One region of the Micromonospora matsumotoense genome, then DNA from elsewhere that is predicted to be linked to it. Evidence: riboswitches for the same ligand, from Rfam matches in the RefSeq annotation. Region 1 holds a riboswitch; the other holds the start of a gene.
What was found. A riboswitch is a leader RNA that binds a small molecule or an ion and turns the genes downstream of it on or off. The one in region 1 is predicted to bind S-adenosylmethionine.
Positions count from the first base shown of each region.

Region 1 (10,362 bases):
CGTAAACCTCTTGATCACCGACCACCCCCGCCGCAGCCGGGGCGCGGACGGGGGTGGGGTGGGGTGGGGTGGGGGTGGGGTGGGAGCGGGGGGTTAGGCGGGGCGGCGGGACTGGACGATGCGGAAGCGGTTGGCCACGTAGGCGCCATCGGTGAGGGCGGCGTTGGCGGCCGGGTTCGCGCCGCTACCGTGGAAGTCGGAGAAGGCGGCGGACTGGTTGACGAAGACCCCGCCGGTGAGGTTGGCCGACAGGTGCACCCCGACGTCGATCGCGGCGGCCTCGACGGCGTCCAGCACCGCCTCGTCGGTCGAGTAGACGGCGGCGGTCAGCGCGCCGGACTCCCCCACGGTCGCCCGCATGATCTCGATGCTGTGCGCGGTCGAGTCGGTGGCGATCACGAAGGAGATCGGGCCGAACCATTCCTGGCCGTACACCTCGGTGTCGGTGGCGGCGAGCTTGACCACCGTCGGCGTCCGGACCACCGCGTCGGGCAGCGCCGGGTGCGCGACGGTACGCGACTCCAGCACCGGCTGGCCGACCTTGGCGACCTCGTCGAGGCGCTCCAGCACCCCGTCGTTGACGATCGCGCCGGTCAACTCGACCCCCCGGGCGGGGTCTGCGGTGAGCTTGCCGATGGTGGCGGCGATGCCGGCGGCCACCTCGTCGAAGCTCCTGTGCCCCTGGTCGGTGGCGATGCCGGCGGCGGGGATCAGGATGTTCTGCGAGGTGGTGCACATCTGCCCGCTGTAGAGGGTCAGCGTGAAGCCCAGGTTGCGGCACATCCCGGCGAAGTCGTCGGTGGAGTCGATCACGACGGTGTTCAGGCCGGCCTTCTCGGTGTAGACCGTCGCCTGCCGGGCGTTGGCCTCCAGCCAGTCGCCGTACCCGGTGGAGCCGGTGAAGTCGACGATCTTCACGGCCGGGTGCAGGGCCAGCGTCGAGGCCAGCTTCTCGCCGGGGGCCTCGGGGGCGAGCAGCACCAGGTTGGGGTCGAAGCCGGCCTCGGCGAGCACCTCCCGGGCGTACCGCACGGTGATCGCCAGGGGCAGCACCGCGCGCGGGTGCGGCTTGACGACCACCGGGTTGCCGGTGACCAGCGAGGCGAACAGCCCGGGGTACGAGTTCCAGGTCGGGAAGGTGTTGCAGCCGATCACCAGGGCCACCCCGCGCGGCACCACGTGGAACGTCTTGGTCATCCGCAGCGGGTCGCCCTTGCCGGCGGCCTTCTCCCAGCCGGCCGTCCCGGGGTGCCGGGTCATCTCCGCGTACGCGTAGGCGAGCGCCTCCAGGGCCCGGTCCAGCGCGTGCGCGCCGCCGGCCTGGAAGGCCATCACGAACGCCTGCCCGCTGGTGAACTGCACCGCGTTGGCCAGCTCGAAGATGTGCCGGTGCAGCCGGGCGAGGATCTCCAGGCAGACCCCCACCCGGGCCTGCGGGCCGGCGTCGCGCCAGGTCGGCAGGGCGGCGGAGGCGGCGGCGACCGCCTCGTCCGCGCCCGGGTGCGGGTAGCGCACGTCCAGGGCCACCCCGAACGGGCTCGTCTCGGTGGCGACCCGGTCGCCCGTGCCCGGCTGGTCGAGCGGAAAATCACCACCGAGGTACGCCTCGAAGGCGGCCTTCCCGTCGGCGGCGGCGGTCTCGCCGTACACCCGGGGGCTGGGCGATTCGGGGTAGGCGGACCAGTACCCGCGTTCCGTGATCGCGGTCAGCGCGCGGTGCAGGGTGTCGGCGTGCCTGTCGTACAGCGGGTGCGGGGTCTCCGTCATGCCCGCCATCATGCAACAGATGACGGCCAGATCAGTAGGGGCGTGTCACAGTTCAGATGGTCAGCTGCCACTCCGTGGATCCGGCCGCCGGCCGGAAGCCGAGCTGCTCGTTGATCGCGATCATGTGGCTGTTCGCCGCCGCGTTGTAGGTGTCGATCATCTGCAGCTCCGGCTCGTACGCCAGGGTGTGTGCGAGGTTCTCGGCCTTGCACAGCAGGCCGAGCCGGTGCCCCCGGTGCGCCGGGTCGACGATGGTGATCTGCTGCCAGGCGTGCCGGGTGGTGTTCGCGGCCAGGCTGAGCAGGCTCCATCCGACCAGCCGGCCGGACGCCTCGTGCACGGCAGCGACGCTGTACCGGCGGACCCCCCGCGCGTCCAGGGCCCGCTCGATGCCCCGGATCCGCTCGGCGTCCACCTGCTCCGGCTCCCACTCCAGATCCCCCATCGGCGCGTCGGCCAGCAGCCGGCCCTCCAGGTACGCGACGTCGGCGAGGTACTCCTCCGGGGGCAGGTCCCGCCAACGGACCGTGCGGTAGCCGGCGGCGGCCGAGCGCGCGTCGGCCAGCAGGGCCGCCAGCCGTCGCCGGTCGAGCGCGGCGACGTCGAGCCGACGGCGGACGTCGACCAGCGCCGCCTTCGCGCCGAGCGCCGCCGCGAAGGCCGCCCCGGCCAGCTCCCCGCCCGGCATGTCCCTGCCCGACTCGCCTGGTGCTTCCCGGCCCGACTCACCCGGCGCTTCCCCGCCCAGGTTGTCCGGCGCTTCCCCGCCCAGGTCGCCGGGTGTTTCCCGGCGCGGTTCGCCGGGCCCTTCCGCACCCGGCAGGGCGGCCACGGCGGAGCCGACCACCCGCTTGCGGCCGGTCTCCCGGAGCAGCTCCCGGGCGTGCGCGAACAGCGCCCGGCCCACCCCTCTACGCCGGTACGCCGGGTCCACCACCAGCTCGATACTGGCGTTCTCGGTGTTCTCCCACAGATGCAGGTTGATCCGGACCCAGCCGACGGGCACCCCGTCGAGGTGCGCCACCGACCACCGGGTGTCGATGCCGGGCATCGGATGCCGCAACGGCGCCTCGAACCGACGCCGACACAGCGGCGGCAGGTCGGGCGCGTCCATCGCCTCGGCCGTGGCCGCGATCCGGTAGGCCGCGTCGAGGGTCGGCTGGTCGGTCGGATCGAGTGCCGCGATGTACAGGTCCACGCCGCGAGTCTTCCGGCGTACGACGAAGGGGGCCAGCGGATTTCCGCTGGCCCCCTTGCACGTTGGTCGGGAGGGACGTTCGCACAACGCCTCCGGCGTTGGGTCGCAAGAACTTGAAAAGTCTCCGGCGAAAGCCCTCCCGCACGGAGCATCTTGCGCTGTCCGGTTCCTGCCGTCAAGTCCTTCCCTGCGGGTTTTCGCCACTCACCGCGAAATTCCGGTCACCCAGAGATCCACTCCGTCCAGACGCCGCCCCGGTCGCGATGATCAACACAACTGGGCCGAAAAGGCGGTGTCCCGGCCGGCTGACACCGCCTTTTGCGCCCAAGCGAGTCGATCACGCCCGCGGACGGGCACCGCGGACACGCACCGCAGACACGCACCGCAGACGGGCGCGGCGGACACGCACGGCGGGCGCGCACTGCGGACGGCCGCACCGCGGGCGCGCACTGCGGACGGCCGCACCGCGGGCGCGCACTGCGGACGGCCGCACCGCGGGCGCGCACGGGCGGGCGTCACGTCATGGACGTGGGTCAGGAGAGGAGGCCGGCGTCGCGGGCGGCGCGCAGGGACGGCTTGATCCGGTGGGTGGGGCCGACCTCACCGGCGACCGCGTCGATGGTCTTCAGGCCCTCGCCGGTGTTGAAGACGACCGTCTCGGCGGCCGGGTCGAGCTTGCCGGACTCGACGAGCTTGCGCAGCACCGCCACGGTCACCCCACCGGCCGTCTCGGCGAAGACGCCGGTGGTCCGGGCCAACAGCCGGATGCCGGCGCGGATCTCGTCGTCGTCGACGTACTCCATCCAGCCACCGGTCCGGCGCACCGCCTCCAGGGCGTACAGGCCGGCGGCCGGGTCGCCGATGTTGAGCGACTTGGCGATGCCGGTCGGCCGGACCGGGGTGATGGTGTCGGTGTCGGCGTGCAGGGCGGCGGCGATCGGGTTGCAGCCGGCCGACTGGGCGCCGAACACCTTCCAGCCCCCGGCGGGCGCCTCGACCAGACCGATCTCCACCAGTTCGGTGAACGCCTTGTCGATCTTGGTGAGCAGTTCACCGGAGGCCATCGGGATGACCACCTGGGCGGGAATCCGCCAGCCGAGCTGCTCGGCCACCTCGTACCCGAGGGTCTTGGAACCCTCGGCGTAGTACGGCCGGACGTTGACGTTGACGAAGGCGGTGTCCTCGAACTCGTCGGTCTCCACCAGTTCGCCGCAGAGCCGGTTCACGTCGTCGTACGAGCCGTCGATGGCGACCAGGTCGCCGCCGTAGACGGCGGTGGTGATCACCTTGCCCTGCTCCAGGTCGCCGGGGATGAAGACCACCGACGGCACTCCGGCGCGGGCGGCGTGGGCGGCCACCGAGTTGGCCAGGTTGCCGGTCGAGGCGCAGGCGAACCGCTGGAAGCCGAGCGCCCGCGCGGCGGTCAGCGCCACCGAGACGACCCGGTCCTTGAACGAGTGGGTCGGGTTGGCGCTGTCGTCCTTGATCCACAGCGGCGCGCTGATGCCCAGCTCGGCGGCGAGGTTCGGGGCCGCCACCAACGGGGTGAGCCCCGGGTCGAGGGTGACCCGGGTGGCCGGGTCCTGGCCGGCGGGCAGGAGCGCGGCGTACCGCCAGATGTTCTGTGGGCCGGCCTCGATCTGCTCCCGGGTGACGGTGGCCAGCGCGGCGGTGTCGTAGTCGACCTCCAGCGGGCCGAAACACTCGTAACAGGCGTGCTGCGCGGCGAGCGGGTAGCGGGCGGAGCAGGCGCGGCAGACCAGGGCGCGGGCGGGGCTGGCGGTGGTGTCGATACCAGGGGCGGCGAGCGTCGACGTCATGTCGGATTCCTCTCATCTTTCCCCGCATCGCACCCTGCGGCGGGGACGGAATTGGCACCTGCCCCGCGGGACGCTCAGCGATGAGCGCGCGGGGTGGTTGCCGGGGCGTCGTCGGGCCGTATCCCTCAGCCCCTCTGGATGAGGTATGCAGTTGTGCCACCGAGTCTAGGCAGCTTCGCGGCCATCGCCCAGCCCGCTTCCCACGGTGTGAACCACCCGCTCGGCGGCGGTTCGCCGGCAGCGCCGACAGCCATTGATGTTTCGGGCAAGTTTCCAGCTCAGTACGCCCGCCCGCGCGCCGCGGAGCCGCCCGCACGCCGGCCCTCCGGTCGGCCCCTGACCGCGCTCCGACAGGCCGGTACGGGACGGCCGTCGAGCCGATGACCGACATTGCCATCGATCAGTACGGTGCGGGAGATCTGACGTCGAGAGAGGACCCCCCGCCCATGCGACGGATCCCGTCGAGCCTTGCGACCCTCACCCTGGTCTGCCTGCTGACCGCCGCCTGCGGGGGTGAGCAGGGCGGAACGGACGGGGCAGCGCCCACGGCCGGCCCGTCCACCGGGCCGTCCACCGCCTCGGTGCTCAGTGCTGCCTCCCCCGAGGCGACTCCCACCGAGGCGGAGTCGTCGCCGGAGGCGAAGGCCGCCCCCACCACCGCGCCGGCTGTCGCCCCGACCACCGCCGCCGCCCCGGTCAAGGCCCCGTTGACCTGCGCCCATCTGGCGGAGGCCCGCATCGGCAGCAGCAAGACGCCCTACAACGGCTACCCGGACTACCTGCCGCTGGCCGGGGGGCAGTGGTCCGGCGAGGACGGGGCCACCGTGACGCTCCAGAAGCCCTGCGGCATCGGCGACATGGACGGCGACGGCGCGGAGGACGCGGTGGGCGCGGTGGCGGTCAACTCCGGGGGCAGCGGCACCTTCTACACGCTCGCGGCGTGGCGCAACAGCGGTGGCCTGCCGGTGTTCCGGGCACTGACCGACCTCGGGGACCGGACCCCGGTCGTCTCGATCAGCGTGGCCGGACGCAAAGCCACAGTGGTCTGGCTCACCCGCAGCCCCAGCCGGGGCATGGCCGAGCTGGACATCAAGCGGACGTCGGTCTTCAAGCTCTCCGGCTCCACTCTCACCGAGGTGAGCCACACCGACGCCCCCTACAACCCCTGACCGGAAGCGTCGCCGGAGCCTCCTCGTCGAGGCTCCGGCGACGCCGTCAGTGCGTCAGGCCGGCACCGAGCTGGGTACGGCCGCCGGTGCCGACGGGGCCTCGGCGCTCCGGCGGGCGAGCAGCGTGTCGAGCGCCCAGGAGCCCGGGCCGAGCACCGTGATCAGCAGGAACGACCAGCAGAAGAGCGCCGACAGCTCGCCCCCGTTGCGCAGCGGCAGCAGGTCCTGCGGCTGGTGCACCACGAAGTAGGCGTACGCCATCGAGCCGGACGCGAGCAGCGCGGCGGGTCGGGTGAAGAGCCCGGCCAGCACCAGCGCGCCGCAGACCAGCTGGATCAATGCGGCCCACCAGCCGGGCCAGGCCCCGACCGGGACAGCCTTGCCGGTCATGGGGCTGCCGCCGAACAACCCGAAGACCGAGGACAGGCCGTGCAGCATGAACAGCAGGCCGATGACGATGCGGTACAGCGACAGAGTCGGCCCGCCGAGCCGAGAGACGTTCATGGGAACCTCCATGGAAGGGATTAACTCCCACCCATGATGAGGCATCGAAGCGCTTAAATCGATAAAAACTTTGCTGCCGGGAAGATCCCACTGCGAAACAGTACCTCACCCCCGCCTCCGGGGTCGCCCCGCCGTCGCACTGACACCGGGATCCGGGGCCACACCGGGCGTACGGGCCGGTGACCGTGCCGTCGTTCACCCGTCGCCAACGGCCGCCGCCGCCAACCCGCCAGGCGCGCGAACGTAATGATTGTTAACTATGAATTAACTGTCATCAAGTTCATATGCAAAGTTTATACAGAATGAATATGCGCACAATTCGCGTGGGCTCATACGGAGATCTCTCCGGGCGGTCCGGATCGCCCGACGGGTCGACCGGACCACACCCACACCACCACCTGCGGAACCCACCCGGCCCCACCTCGGGGCCCGGCCCCGGGCACGCCACCACCGCACCGCTCGACCATGATGCAAGTTTCCGCTGCTCGTGGCGGCCAACACGCCCCGGGCCCATCTCCGCCGGCGGCACCCCGAACACCGCCGGGGACCGATGCCGCCCATCCCGGCCCGCGCGCCGACCCGGACGACGGCGGCCGATTGGCGCGATATACCCGCGACACCCCGAACGCCCCACCCATCAGCAATTTCCGCTGGTGCCCGTTCGGTGCGCCTCGACACGCAATCCGACAATCATCCACCGCGTCGGACAGCAGACCTGACGGTTCAAAAATCCTTAACAAGTTCTACCGCGATAACAGCAGCCGTAATCCGTTAGCCTCATCACCACGTTGCTCCCGGAATTGCGGCGCTCGCCCTCGAATTCACCCACCAAGCCCCGCCTCACCAGGCCGGACAGCCATCTCGATCCGGCGATCTTCATTCCTATTGGTCGATGCATTCTTGGGCTTTACCTGCGATTCCGTGCGCCATGTTGATGAACCATCCCCCTGGTCGAGAGCGGTCCGGGCCACCCCATCCCGGCTACCGCAAGCTCGACTGATTGTTCACGGAAAGGACCATCGTGCGACGTCGAACACGCCTGCCCGGACGACTGCTGGCCGCATTCGCGACCCTTACCCTGCTGCCCGTCCTCGCCACCCCGGCCAGCGCTGAAACCCGACCCGAAACGGTACGGTTGCTCGCCAAGGCCGCCGCCGACGAGTGTTTTGCCGGCGTCGGTGTCGACTATCCACCCGGACCGCCCTGCGCCGTGGGGCAGCCCAAGGTCAACCAGTCGTACGTCTGGGGTCTCGCCCAGGCCGGCCGCCGGCTCTGGTTCGGCACCGGGGCGAACGTGCTCTGCCTGAAGCCCGAGGGCTACCAGGTCCGCGAACCGATCCTCAACGACGACTACGTCTGCGAGTTCGGCCAGAGCCAGCCGGCCCGGGGCAACCCCGCCCTGCCGGCCACCCTCGGCGACCACCGCACCCCCGAGGTCTACACCTACGACCTGGCCACCGAGCGGCTCACCGAGCGCACCGCCGACATCACGTCCGCCTCCCCGGCGGACGCGAACCTGCTGCACACGACCGCGGGGCTGCGCAGCGCCGCCGCCCACCAGGGGGTCGTGCTCCTCGGCGGCCCGAGCGTGGTCGGCGGGGTGAACGTGTTCGCCTTCGACACCCTCACCGGCCGGTACCTCGGCTCCACCAACCTCTCGGCGTACGAGAACATCCGGCACTGGGTGGTCGCCGGGGGCGTGCTCTACGCCGGGGTCGGGCTGGGTGCCAACGGCGGCGAGGCCGGCCGGGTGCTGCGCTGGACCGGCGACCGCACCGACCCGTTCGCCTTCACCGAGGTCGCCGACCTGCCCACCCAGGTCGCCGACCTCACCGAGCACCAGGGTCGGCTCTACGTCTCGACCTGGCCGAAGGCGATCGTCGACGGCGCGGTGGCCCGGATTCCCGACCAGGTCGACCCGGCGGCGGCCCCACCGGCCGCGCACAGCACCGACAGCGCCGACACCACCGACCTGGCCAGCATCTGGATGAGCCCGCCGCTGGCTGCGGGCGCGCCCGGCCTGAACCCGACGGACGCCGGCAACTGGACGCAGGTGTGGTCGGCCGCCGACTACGAGCCCGACCCGGTGGTCCGCCGGGCGTACGCCCTCGGTGGTCTCGCCTCCTACGGCGGCCGGCTGCACTGGGGCACCATGCACGTGCCGTTGCAGGCGACCGCGCTGCACGTGTCGGTGTATCCGCCGCGCAGCCAGGCGCAGCTCCAGGCCACCGTGCAGAACACCCAGCGGGCGTTCGCCGTCTTCCGGGGCCAGGACCTCGGCGGCACGCACGAACGGATCGAGACGCTCTACGGCGAGTCGACGCTGCCGGCGTACGACCCGGCCGCCAACAACGGTGTCGGCGCCTGGGCCCCGGCGCCCACCGGCACCACCCCGCTCTACGGCGCTTCCGGCTTCGGCGACCCGTTCAACCTGTACGCCTGGAAGATGGCAGTGGCCGGCGGGCGGCTCTACGTCGGCACCATGGACTTCGCCTACATCTCGCTGGAGGGCGAGATGCCGACGCCCCCGGCCGGCGCGGCGAAGTCCCCGGCCGGCGCGGTGACCAGCCCGCCGACCTTCGGCGCCGATCTCTGGTCGTTCGACGCGCCCGGCCAGCCTGCCCGCGCGGTGGACACCGGAGGTTTCGGCAACCCGCTCAACCAGGGTGTCCGGACCATGGTCGTGGACGGCTCCACGCTCTATCTCGGGATGGCCAACCCGATGAACCTGCGCACCGACCCGACGCCCGGTGTCCCGAAGGGGGGCTGGGAGCTGATCCGGGTCAGCCGGCGCTGACCCCGGCCGACTGACCCTGGCTCGGCGGCCGGTGAGGTCCCCACCGGCCGCCGAGCCACCCGACCGCCCGGGCCACGCCCTACCCCGACCGCCCGGGCCACGCCCTACCCCGACCGCCCGGGCCACGCCCTACCCCGACCGCCCGGGCCACGCCCTACCCCGACCGCCCGGGCCAGGGTCACGCCCCACCCGTCCGGGCCAGGGCCGGCACCCACCCGACCCCCCGGGCCGGCGTCACCCCGGCTTCACCCCGCCGGCGTCACCGACCCGGCCCCGGCCCGTCCGGCGGTCGGGGGCGTGCCGGTCACGGGGCGGCAAGGGCCTCGGTGGGTGAGAGCCGGCTGGCCCGGATCGCCGGGTAGAGCCCGGCCACCGCGCCGATGCCGATGGTCGCCCCGATGCCGCCGGCCACCACCCAGAGCGGCACCACCGTCGGCCACCCCTGTGAGCTGGCATAACCGGTGGTGACCAGGCTGCCGAGCAGCACCCCGCCCAGCCCGCCCAGGGCGGACAACAGCAGCGACTCGGCGAGGAACTGGGTCCGGACCTGTCCCCGGGTGGCGCCCAGCGACCGCCGCAGGCCGATCTCGGCCCGCCGCTCGATCACCGAGATGACCATGGTGTTGGCCACCCCCACCCCGCCCACCAGCAACGCCACCGCGCCCAGCCCGAGCAGCAGACCGGTGAACGCCTCATCGGTGGCCTGCCGGGCGGCGAGCGCATCGGACGGCCGGGAGACCTGGATCTCGTTGGACTGCTCCGGGTTGGCCGTCGCCGCCAGCACCGCCCGGACCGACTCGACGTGCTGCTCGGCCGAGCGGGTGTAGATCCGGGTCGGATGCCCGTCCAGGCCGAGGTAGGTGGTCGCGGCCGACCAACCGACCAGGGCCGACGAGTCGAGTTCCGGCGCGAGCGGGACCGGCTGCAGGATGCCGATCACGGTGAACCACCGCCCGTCCAGATAGACCTGGACGTCCGGCCCGGCCGCACCGAGCCCGAGCCGCTCGGCGGCGACGGACCCGAGCACCGTGGCCGGATACCTCGCGGTGGCCCCGTTGAGCCAGGTCCCGCTGGCCAGCACGCCACCGACGGTGTCGAGCAGGTCCA
Region 1 covers NZ_CP192025.1:6,809,495-6,819,856, forward strand. The annotation lists gene paaN (phenylacetic acid degradation protein PaaN) at 94-1,767, opposite strand; gene ACQP1S_RS29165 (GNAT family N-acetyltransferase) at 1,820-2,965, opposite strand; gene thrC (threonine synthase) at 3,499-4,785, opposite strand; SAM riboswitch class I at 4,795-4,930, opposite strand; gene ACQP1S_RS29175 (hypothetical protein) at 5,232-5,954, shown strand; gene ACQP1S_RS29180 (DoxX family protein) at 6,009-6,458, opposite strand; gene ACQP1S_RS29185 (hypothetical protein) at 7,480-9,255, shown strand; gene ACQP1S_RS29190 (ABC transporter permease) at 9,560-10,362, opposite strand, start outside.

Region 2 (10,362 bases), 3.4 Mb from region 1:
TAGTCGGTGGCGAACTCCTCCACCGTGGTGACCTCGCCGCTGCTGTAGCGCCGCCAGGTGTCGTTGATCCCGATCAGCACCGACACGACCTGCGGGGCCAGCGCCAGGCAGTCGTCCGCCCAGCGGGCCCGCAGGTCGCGTACCCGGTCACCGCCGACGCCCCGGTTGCGGAAGGTCACCCGGTGGCCCGGATGCCGCGCGGTGAACCAGGCGGCGGCCATCATCGCCCAGCCCGCCCCCAGGTCGGCCTCGTCGGCGCGGTCCCGTCCGGCGTCGGTGATGCTGTCGCCGATGAACAGCACTCGGCCACCGCGCGATATCTCCACCGTCATCCGTCCGCTCCCCTGTCGTCGTCGGACGCCATCATCCCCCGGTGTTCGGCCCGGACACCACCCGGAAACCGACGGGGTGATGGTGTCTGTCGCATGTCGTCGCCGACCGACCCGCTACAGTGATGGTCGCATTCGGCGTCCCACGAGATGTCGCGAGCGAGCGTCAAGCAGCGGCGCGGTCCCCGGTCCGTCCCGACGGAGCTTCACCTGCGGCTCAACGGCACGGACCGATCGTCACGCGCCGCCGGCTCCGTCGGTGGGTACGCGCCGGTTCGCAAGGACGACAGACGCCATGCCGCAGTCACCGCTCGACCTCACCGAGGCTGTCCTCCGGTTGGGTTCCATCCGTCACGACGAGATGGACCTCGACGCGGTCCTGAGCCGGATCACCGAGGTCGCCCGGGACAGCATCCCGGGCGCGGCAGAGGTCTCGGTGACCCTGGTGCACGGCACCGAGGCGAGCACTGCGGCCCACACCGGTGACCTCGCGCGCCAACTCGACCAGTGGCAGTACGAACAGGGTCGCGGCCCGTGCCTGGACGCGGCCACCACCGGCACCATGCTGATCGTGACGGACATGCCCGAGGAGCGGCGCTGGCCGGAGTGGGCAACCCGGGCCCACGCCGTGGGGGTGCGTTCGTCGATGTCGATCGGCCTGCCGATCCAGGAGGCGGTGGTCGGCGCGCTCAACCTCTACGCCACCCGCCCGGACGCCTTCGGCCAGGTGGCCGAGCCGGCCCGGACGCTCGCCGGACACGCCGCGGTCGCCCTGGCCAACGCCCACCTGTACGACAGCACCGCCACGCTGGCCGGGCAGATGCAGGAGGCGATGCGCAACCGGGCCGTGATCGAGCAGGCCAAGGGCATCATCATGGGCCAACGCCGGTGCACCGCCGACGAGGCCTTCGCGATGCTGGCCCGGGTCTCCCAGAACTCCAACCGCAAGCTGCGGGACGTGGCGGAAGCCCTGGTGCAGCAGGTCGTCCGACCGGTGCCCGGTCAACCCACCACCGCCGACCGCTGAGACACGGGGTTCAGCGGCTGCCGGCGGTGGCCCGGCCGACGAGGGCGGCGGCGACGTCCCGCAGCCTGCGGTGGGTGTCCTGGGAGAGCCGGGCGAGAATGCCGAAGGCCTCGTCGGCCGTACACCGGCGTTGGCCCATGATGATGCCCTTGGCCTGCTCGATCACGGCCCGGTTCTCCATCGCCGCCCGCATCTGCTCGGCCAGTGCGGCGGTGCCGGCGTAGAGATGGGCGTTGGCCAGGGCCACTGCGGCGTACGCGGCGAAGGTCTGGGCCAGCTCGACCGTTTCGGCGTCGAAGGCGCGCGGGGTGGTCCCGTAGAGGTTGAGCGCGCCGACCACCGCCTCCTGGATCGGCAGGCCGCTGGCGAGCGTGCTGCCGACACCCGCGTCGACGGCCCGGGCGGCCCAAGCCGGCCAGCGTTCCTCGGTGGCGGTGTCGGGCACGACGAGGGTGTCGCCGGTGATGGCGGCGTCCAGGCACGGCCCGTGACCCTGCCGGTACTGCCACTCGTCGAGCAGCAGCGCGACGTCGCCGGTGACGGCGACGCTCTGCGGAACGCCGCCGCGCAGCAGGGTCACCGACACCTCGGACACCCCCCGCAGGCTGTGTTGGGCCAGGTCGGCGATCAGCTGCAACACCTCGTCCACGCCGACCTCGTCGAGCCGGACCCGGCCGAGTTCGGCCAGCGCGTCGTGCGGCTTCAGCGGAAGTGCTGCCATCGCGCGGCTCCTTCCCGGCGGGCGTCCCTCCGGCTGCCGGGCGGGGGACGCGGGATGGCGTCAACGGTGTCGCCCTCGACCTCGGCGGTGGGTCGGCACTCCATCCGCTCGCAGGGCCGCCCCGAGTGGCACGACAACCGCACCATACCCGCCGCCGGCGCCCACCGCCCGGCGCCGCGACCGCCGACACCGGGTGGATCAGGTCAGATAGGCCGGTGGCACCGCGTCGGTGAGCCACACGCCGTTGGCGCTGCGATAGAAGGCGTGCCCGTCGCGGGCCATCGCCGCCGCGTCGACGATCAGCACCACCACCGCGCCACCCCGGCGGGCCCCGACCCGCCGGGCGGTCGCCATATCCGGCGACAGGTGCACGTGGTGCCGGCCGCCCCGGTGCAGCCCGGTGGCCCGGATCGAGTCGAGCGCGGCGGCCCCGGTGCCGTGGAAGAGCCGGGGCGGCGGCGCTTCGGCGACCAACCCCAGGTCGACCGGGTACGAGTGGCCCTGGTTGGCCCTGATCCGCTCGACCCCGTCGGCGTCCCGGGTCACCGCGAAGCGCTGTTTGTCGTTGCCGGTGACCACGACGTCGAGGTCGGCCCGGTCGATCCGCAGGGCTGCCAGCAGGTCGACCACGGACACCCAGCCGCCCGGGTCGGGGGTGAGGCCGAACCGGGCGGGCTGGTGGCGCAGGGCGAGCGAGATCCGCTTGCTGACCCGCACCAGCGTCTGATGATCCATGTCGAGCATTGTCGGGTGGGTGGCGGCGATGCTCCACCGGTTATCCCGCGCGGCCCGCCCCGGGTGTCGCCGGGGCGGGCCGGTCGGAGCCGGGAGGCGGGCGGGTCGGGTCAGCGGGCGGCGCGGATCGCCTCGGCGAGGCTGGTGGGGCGGCGACCGAGCAGCTTCTCCAGGTCCTCCACGGGCACGTACAGCGCGCCCTGGGCGATGCCCCGGTCGGCGTCGGCCAGGGTGGCGGCGTACGGCTCGGGCAGCCCGGCCGAGACGAGCAGGTCGGTGTACGCCGGCACCGGCAGGTCGGTGTAGCGGACGTCCTGTCCACTCTGCCGGGACACCTCGGCGGCCAACTCGGCCATGGTGAACGCCTCGCCGCCCAGCTCGTAGGCCCGACCGGCGTGTCCCTCGGTGGTGAGCACCTCGGCGGCGGCCTCGGCGTAGTCGGCCCGGGTCGCGGCGCTGACCCGGCCGTCACCGGCCGATCCGGCGACCCCGTGGGCCAGGTAGCCGGCGAGTTGGCCGGTGTAGTTCTCCAGGTACCAGCTGTTGCGCAGCAGCACGTACGGCAGGCCCGAAGCGCGCAGCTCCTCCTCGGTGGCCCGGTGCTCGGCGGCGAGCAGCAGGTCGGAGGTGTCGGCGTGGGCGATGCTGGTGTAGACGACCAGCCCGACGCCGGCCTCGCGGGCGGCCTCGATCACGTGGTGGTGCTGGGGCACCCGCTGGCCGACCTCGCTGCCGGAGACGAACATCAGCTGCTCGGCGTCGGCGAACGCGGACCGCAGCGAGTCGGGATCGGCGTAGTCGGCCGGCCGGACCTCGACCCCCCGGTCGGCGAGGTCGGCGAGTCGGCTGGTGTCCCGCCCCAGCGCCACGATCTTCCCGGCGGGTACGCCCCGGCGCAGCAGAGACTCGACGATCAGGCGGCCCAGGTGGCCGGTGGCTCCGGTGACGACGACAGACATGGCGCTCTCCTTCGGGTGGCTACTTCAGTCGTACTGGCAAACATCCAGGTGAACCGCAATACTTCCCATCGGAGAGTAGGCACCTTAAGGTTTGTGACGCACTGATGGAGAGTAACGGGATGCGACCCGACCCGTTCCAGCGCAACTGCGGCAGCCGGCAGGTCATCGACCGGATCGGCGACCGGTGGAGCGTGCTGGTCGTGCTGACCCTCGCCGACGGTGACCGGCGCTACGGCGAGTTGGCCGAACACATCGACGGGATCAGCCAGAAGATGCTCACCCAGACCCTGCGCGGACTGGAGCGCGACGGCCTGGTCACCCGGACGGTGCACGCCAGCGTGCCGCCCCGGGTCGACTACGCCCTCACCGACCTGGGCCGCAGCCTGCTCGACCTGGTCTCCGGCCTGGAGTCCTGGGCCACCACCCACCTGGCCGAGGTGCAGGCGGCCCGGGTCCGCTACGACGCCGACCTCCCCCGTCGATCGCCCACCGGCACCGCGCGTCCCACCCGCCCCAGCCGGCGGTAAGGAGCGGACGTGAGGGCTGTCATAACGGGTGGACGAGCGCCCGGTCCCGGCTGCTAGCCTTCGGGCAGGTCATGAGCGCCAGCGTCAAGCCCCGGCTCGCTGGCCGGCAACCCTCCGCCACGGTGGGGTGCTCCGGGTGAGGACCCGGCACCGGTGGACCACCGGTGCAAGCGTGGCCTGGTTTCCCCAGGTCAACTCCGACTCCGGGAGAACCCATGTCTGCCCCCGCACCCGCCCCGCCCACCGACGGCGTCGCCCCCGGGTCCCGGGCCGGCGTGCGGACCTGCGGCGTCCGGCTGGTCAGACGGCGACACGTCGACCTGATGCGGGTCCACAGCGACTCCTGTCGCCCCCGGTAGTCGACCCCCTCCTCCCGTACCACCTCAGCGGCGTGCCCGGCGGGCACCCCGTCGGCGACGCGCGCCCGCCGTCGCCCGATCAACCCTGGAGACACCCGTGCGATTCCTTCCTGCCCTGCCCACGACCCGGCGGCCCCGACCCGCGCTGACCAGGGCCGCCGCGCTCGGCGTCACCGCCCTGCTCGCCGTCACCGGGCTGACCGCCTGCGGCGGCGAGTCCGCCGACCCGGCCGACAATCCGTACGACCTGCTCCAGCCGGGTGTGCTGCGCGCCGGCACGCTCACCGACGCACCACCGAACGTCTATCTCAAGGACGGCGCGTTCACCGGCTTCGACAACGACCTGCTCGTCGCGGCCGCCGGCAAGGTGGGGCTGAAGGTCGAGTTCGTCGGCACCGACTTCTCGGCGCTGCTCTCGCAGGTCAACAACCGCAAGTTCGACATCGGCAGCTCCTCGATCACCGTCACCGAGGCCCGGAAGAAGACCGTCGACTTCGGCAACGGCTACGACTTCGGCTACTTCGGCCTCGACGTGCCGGCCGGCTCCCCACTCACCGGCTTCGACCAGCTCGGCGGCAAGCGGGTGGTGGTCGTACAGGGCACCGTGCAGGACGACTACGCCACCGGAAAGAGCCTCGATCCGGTGCGGGTGCCCGACTACAACGGGGCGATCAACCAGCTCAAGGCCGGCACGGCCGACGCCTGGATCGCCCCCGCCGAGATCGGCGAGAAGTCGGCCGCCGACAGCAACGGCAAGATCACGGTGGCGGCCAAGGAGTTGAGCCCGGCCCCCACCGCGTACGCCTTCGCCAAGGGCAACGACGCGCTGCGCGAGGCGCTGAACAAGGGCCTCGACGAGGTCATCGCCGACGGCACCTGGACCCGGCTCCAGCAGCAGTACTACCCGGGTCGCCCGATCCCGGCCGGCTTCACGCCCGGCGGCGGCACCGTCGCCGCCCCGGGCGCGGCGACGCCGTCCGGGTCGGCCACCTCCTGACGGTACGACCAGACCAGCGAGCGGGGCGGTAGGAGAACTCGATGGATCCGTTGAGCACCCTGTGGGAGACCTTCTTCGACTGGGAATCCATGCGTGCGGCGCTGCCCGAGATGCTGACCGTCGGGCTGCCCAACACGCTGATCCTGGCGGTCTCCGCCGCCCTGCTCGGCTCGGTGCTCGGCATGGCGCTGGCCGTGGCGGGCATCTCCCGTACCCGATGGTTGCGCTGGCCGGCCCGGGTCTACACCGACGTCTTCCGGGGGCTGCCGGCCGCCGCCACCATCCTGCTGATCGGCGTCGGCCTGGCACCGCTCGGAATGCAGGTCTGGGGCCCCAACCCCTACCCGCTGGGCATCCTGGCGCTGTCGCTGATCGCCGCCGCGTACATCGGGGAGATCTTCCGTTCCGGTATCCAGAGCGTGGAGGCGGCGCAACTGGAGGGGGCCCGGGCGCTGGGCTTCTCCTGGGGTGAGGCGATGCGCCTGGTCATCGTCCCCCAGGGCGTACGCCGGGTGCTGCCGGCCTGGGTCAACCAGCTGATCGCCCTGATCAAGGACTCCAGCCTGGTCTACTTCCTCGGCCTGTTGGCCAGCCAGCGGGAACTGTTCCGGATCGGTCAGGACTACGCGGCCAACACCGGCAACCAGTCGGCGCTGCTGCTGGCCGGCCTGTGCTACCTGGTGCTGACCGTGCCGCTGACCCACGCCGTCAACGCCATCGACCGCCGGCTGCGCCAGGGCCGGACGGTCACCATCGACCCCGACGACGACGGCGGGCTGGCCCTGGCCGGCGAAACCGCCCTACCGCAACCGCGTTCCCCCCGGGAGGATCCCCGATGACCGCCGGCACCGCGACCACCAGCCCGGTCAGCCTCGCCGTCCGCGACGTACACCTGGCCTTCGGGGCGAACCGGGTGCTGCGCGGCGTCGACCTGGACGTCGCCCGGGGCGCGACGGCCTGCGTCATCGGCCCGTCCGGCTCCGGCAAGTCCACCCTGCTGCGCACCGTCAACCGGCTGATCGAGCCGGACGCCGGTGACGTCCTGCTCGACGGGCGCAGTGTGCTGCGCGACGACCCGGACGCCCTGCGGCAGCGGGTCGGCATGGTGTTCCAGCAGTTCAACCTGTTCCCGCACATGACCGTGCTGCGCAACATCACCCTGGCGCTGCGCCGGCTCAAGAAGCTGCCCGAGGACGAGGCGGTCGCGCTGGCCCGGACGCAGTTGGCGCTGGTCGGCCTCGCCGCCAAGGCCGACTCGCGACCCGCCCACCTCTCCGGCGGGCAGCAGCAGCGGGTCGCCATCGCCCGGGCGTTGGCCCTGCAACCAGAGGTGATGCTCTTCGACGAGGCCACCTCGGCGCTCGACCCGGAGCTGGTCAAGGGGGTCCTCGGGGTGATGGCCGAGCTGTCCGCCGGGGGCATGACGATGGTGGTGGTCACCCACGAGATGGGCTTCGCCCGCTCGGTCGCCGACACCGTCGCGTTCATGGACCACGGGGTGGTGCTGGAGGCCGGCGCGCCGGAGGCGGTCTTCGAGACGCCGCAGCACCCCCGGCTACGCAGGTTCCTGTCCCAGGTGCTCTGACCGCCCTGACCGGGGCGGGACGGACGACGCCGCTCCCGGCAGGGCGGGAGCGGCGTCGGGTGGTGCGGAGTCCCGGACGATCAGGTCATGTCGTCGAAACGGCGGTCGATCGGTCTGGGCGGGGCCACCGGCTCGGAGACACCCACCGGCTCGGACAACTCCAGCTCCGGGGTGGCCACCACCGGGTCGTCGTCCAGCTCCAGCGGCGACACCTCGTCGTCACTCAACCCCGCGTAGGACGCTTTGCGCCGGCCCTTGCGCCGGTCGTTGATGAAGGCCACCCCGACCGCGGCGAAGTAGAGCGCGGAGAGGCAGAGCGCCAGCGCGGTCATCCCGAACGGGTCGGGAGTGGGCGTCACCACGGCGGAGAAGGCGAAGAACACGAAGATCGCCACCCGCCACCAGCTCAGCAGCTTGCGGGCACTGGCCAGCCCGACGAAGTTGAGCATCAGCACCAGCAGCGGGAACTCGAACGCCACCCCGAACAGCAGGATCAGGTTGGTGATGAACGAGATGTAGCGGGTGATGTCCAGCGTGGTGGTGATGTCCCCGCCGCCGGAGACGTTGAGCAGGAACTCCAGGCCCTTGGAGGTGACGAAGTAGGCCAGCACCGCGCCGGCGGCGAACAGCGGCGCAGCGAGCGCGGTGAAGATGTACGCGTAGCGCCGCTCGTGCCGGTGCAGGCCGGGGGCGATGAACGCCCAGACCTGATAGAGCCAGACCGGGGCGGCGGCGATCAGGCCGACCCAGAGCCCCACCTTCAGTTGGAGCAGGAACAGGTCGGCCGGGCCCAGCTGGACGAAGTTGCAGGTGCCGTTGGCCAGTCGGGCCTTGGGCAGGTCGCAGTAGGGCTGCTGGAGCAGGTGCAGCACCGGGCCGGCCAGCCAGATGCCCAACCCGAACCCCACCACGATCGCCAGCGAGGCGCGGAACAGTCTGTTCCGCAGCTCGCGGACATGCTCCATCAGGCTCATGGAACCGTCGGCGGCCCGTTCGAAGGTGCTGGGGCCGCGCTTACGGAGTGCGAAGGCCACGGTGATCGGGCCCTTCGATCAGTTGTCGCGGACGCGCTGCACCGGGTCGACCGGCGGGGCGACCGGCTGCTGCGGAGCCTGCTGCGGGGCGTACTGCGGCTGGGCCTGCTGCTGCGGCGCGTACGGCTGCTGCTGCACGGGCTGCTGCTGGGGCGGCAGCGGCTGGTAGCCGGACTGCGCGTCGGCCTTCTCGGCCAGGTCGCGGTCGTCGTCGGCCAGGCTCTTGGTCTCCGCCTTGATGATCCGCAACGAACGGCCGAGCGAGCGGGCCGCGTCGGGGAGCCGCTTCGCGCCGAAGAGCAGGATCAGCACGACCACGAGTACGGCGATGTGCCACGGCTTGAGGGCACCCATGGGAAGCTCCAGTCGCTCTGTGTCGAAGGGTGGTTGCCGCCCATCGTACGTGCGTGACGGGCTGTTGCCACCCGCCGGGCCACCGCTGATGCGGCCCGGCCGGTGAAGTCTTGACCACCGCTGAGTGTCCCGTCAACCACCTGTACGGGTGCAGAGCTGCGTGAACGGACGCCGGGCGGGCAGCGGACGCGCGGCCCACCGACCGGTGTCGATCACTTCCCGCGCTTGGCCTTGATCAGTTCCAGCCGTTGCTGGGTCGTCTCGCTCTGCCGCTGGAGCGCCTCGGCCCGTTCCTGCAACGCCTCGGCGCTGTGTCGCAGCGCCTCCGCGTCGGCCTGGCGACGCTGCAACGCCACCGCCGCGCGACGCAACCGGGGCAGCCGCACCAGCACCGGACGGACCGCCAGGGCCAACACGACCAGCGCGAACAGCAGCACCGCGAGAACGATCCACTTCACCACGGCGGTCAGCCTACCGGGCGGTCACCGGGCCCGCCGGACCGGCCGAGAGCACCGGGGTGGCGTACGCCTCCAGTGCGGCGGTGGCCTGGGCACGCACCTGGGCGGCCAACTCGACCGGGGCGACCACCGTGACGTCCGGGCCCAGTCCGAGCACGAAGCGGCGGGCCCAGCCGAGATCGGTCACCCGCAGCGACACCACCCACCGGTCGCCGTCGACCTCGACCCGCTCACACGGGTAGTACTCGGTGATCCACCGCTCCCCCCGGCCGATCCGCAACGTGATCAGCGGCAGGTCCGGGGAGGGACGGAACACCCCCTGGCGCAGGTCGTGCGGTCGGGCCTGCGGCGGCACCACGGCCGGTTCGTCCAGCTCGACCACCGCGTCGATCCGGTCGGCCCGGAACAACCGGACCGCCTCGGCGCGGCGGCACCACGCCTCGACGTACGCCCGGCCGTCGACCATCAGCATCCGCAGCGGGTCGATGGTGCGCTCGGTGCTCTCGTCCCGGGCGGCGGTGTAGTAGGTGATCCGCAGCGCCCGCCGCCGCTCCACCGCGGCCCGCAACTCCTGCACCCGCCGACCCTCGCCGGGCAGCCGGACGGCCACCGGCGCGCCGACCAGGTCACCGGCCGCGTTCTCGATCTTGGCCAGGGCCCGCTCGACGGCGTCCCGGTTGGCCACGCCCGGCGTCTCGGCGAGCATTCGCAACGCCACCACCAGGGCCAACGCCTCATCCGGGGTGAGCCGCAGCGGCCGGTCGATGCCGGCGTCGTAGGTGATGGTCACCCGATCGCCGTCGAAGGCCATGTCGATCAGGTCACCCGGGCCGTAGCCGGGCAGGCCGCAGACCCAGAGCAGCTCCAGGTCCTCGCGCAGCTGCCGCTCGGTGACGCCCAGGTCACCGGCGGCCTCGGCGACCTCGATGCCCGGTCGGGCCAGCAGATAGGGCACCAGGTTCAGCAGCCGGGCCAGCCGGTCGGCGGAGGTGCGGGAGCCGCTGCGGGCGGCGGGGCGGGTCATCGGGCACCCCCGGCCACGGCCAGCTCGTCGTGCCGGGCGGCGATCTCCTTGAGCCGTTGGATCACCGCGTCGCGTACCTCGGGTGGGTCCAGGACCCGGACGTCCGGGCCGTAGCCGACGAGCTGACCGGCCAGCGACTCCGGATCGGCGTACGGCAGCACCAGGCGGTCGCCGTCCGGACCGGGCACGCTCTGGATCGCCCACCGGCGCAGGCCGGCGGCCCGACCGGGGGTGGCCAGCACGGTGGCCCGGC
Region 2 covers NZ_CP192025.1:3,360,721-3,371,082, reverse strand. The annotation lists gene ACQP1S_RS14850 (SGNH/GDSL hydrolase family protein) at 1-332, opposite strand, end outside; gene ACQP1S_RS14845 (GAF and ANTAR domain-containing protein) at 625-1,356, shown strand; gene ACQP1S_RS14840 (GAF and ANTAR domain-containing protein) at 1,367-2,077, opposite strand; gene ACQP1S_RS14835 (RNA 2'-phosphotransferase) at 2,276-2,812, opposite strand; gene ACQP1S_RS14830 (SDR family oxidoreductase) at 2,923-3,771, opposite strand; gene ACQP1S_RS14825 (winged helix-turn-helix transcriptional regulator) at 3,891-4,298, shown strand; SAM riboswitch class IV at 4,366-4,477, shown strand; gene ACQP1S_RS14820 (ABC transporter substrate-binding protein) at 4,755-5,654, shown strand; gene ACQP1S_RS14815 (amino acid ABC transporter permease) at 5,696-6,493, shown strand; gene ACQP1S_RS14810 (amino acid ABC transporter ATP-binding protein) at 6,490-7,239, shown strand; gene tatC (twin-arginine translocase subunit TatC) at 7,320-8,273, opposite strand; gene tatA (Sec-independent protein translocase subunit TatA) at 8,292-8,627, opposite strand; gene ACQP1S_RS14795 (hypothetical protein) at 8,840-9,088, opposite strand; gene ACQP1S_RS14790 (helix-turn-helix transcriptional regulator) at 9,099-10,109, opposite strand; gene ACQP1S_RS14785 (helix-turn-helix transcriptional regulator) at 10,106-10,362, opposite strand, start outside.
Region 2: linked by a shared signal. The riboswitch ahead of ACQP1S_RS14820 (ABC transporter substrate-binding protein) and the one ahead of thrC (threonine synthase) in region 1 are both predicted to bind S-adenosylmethionine.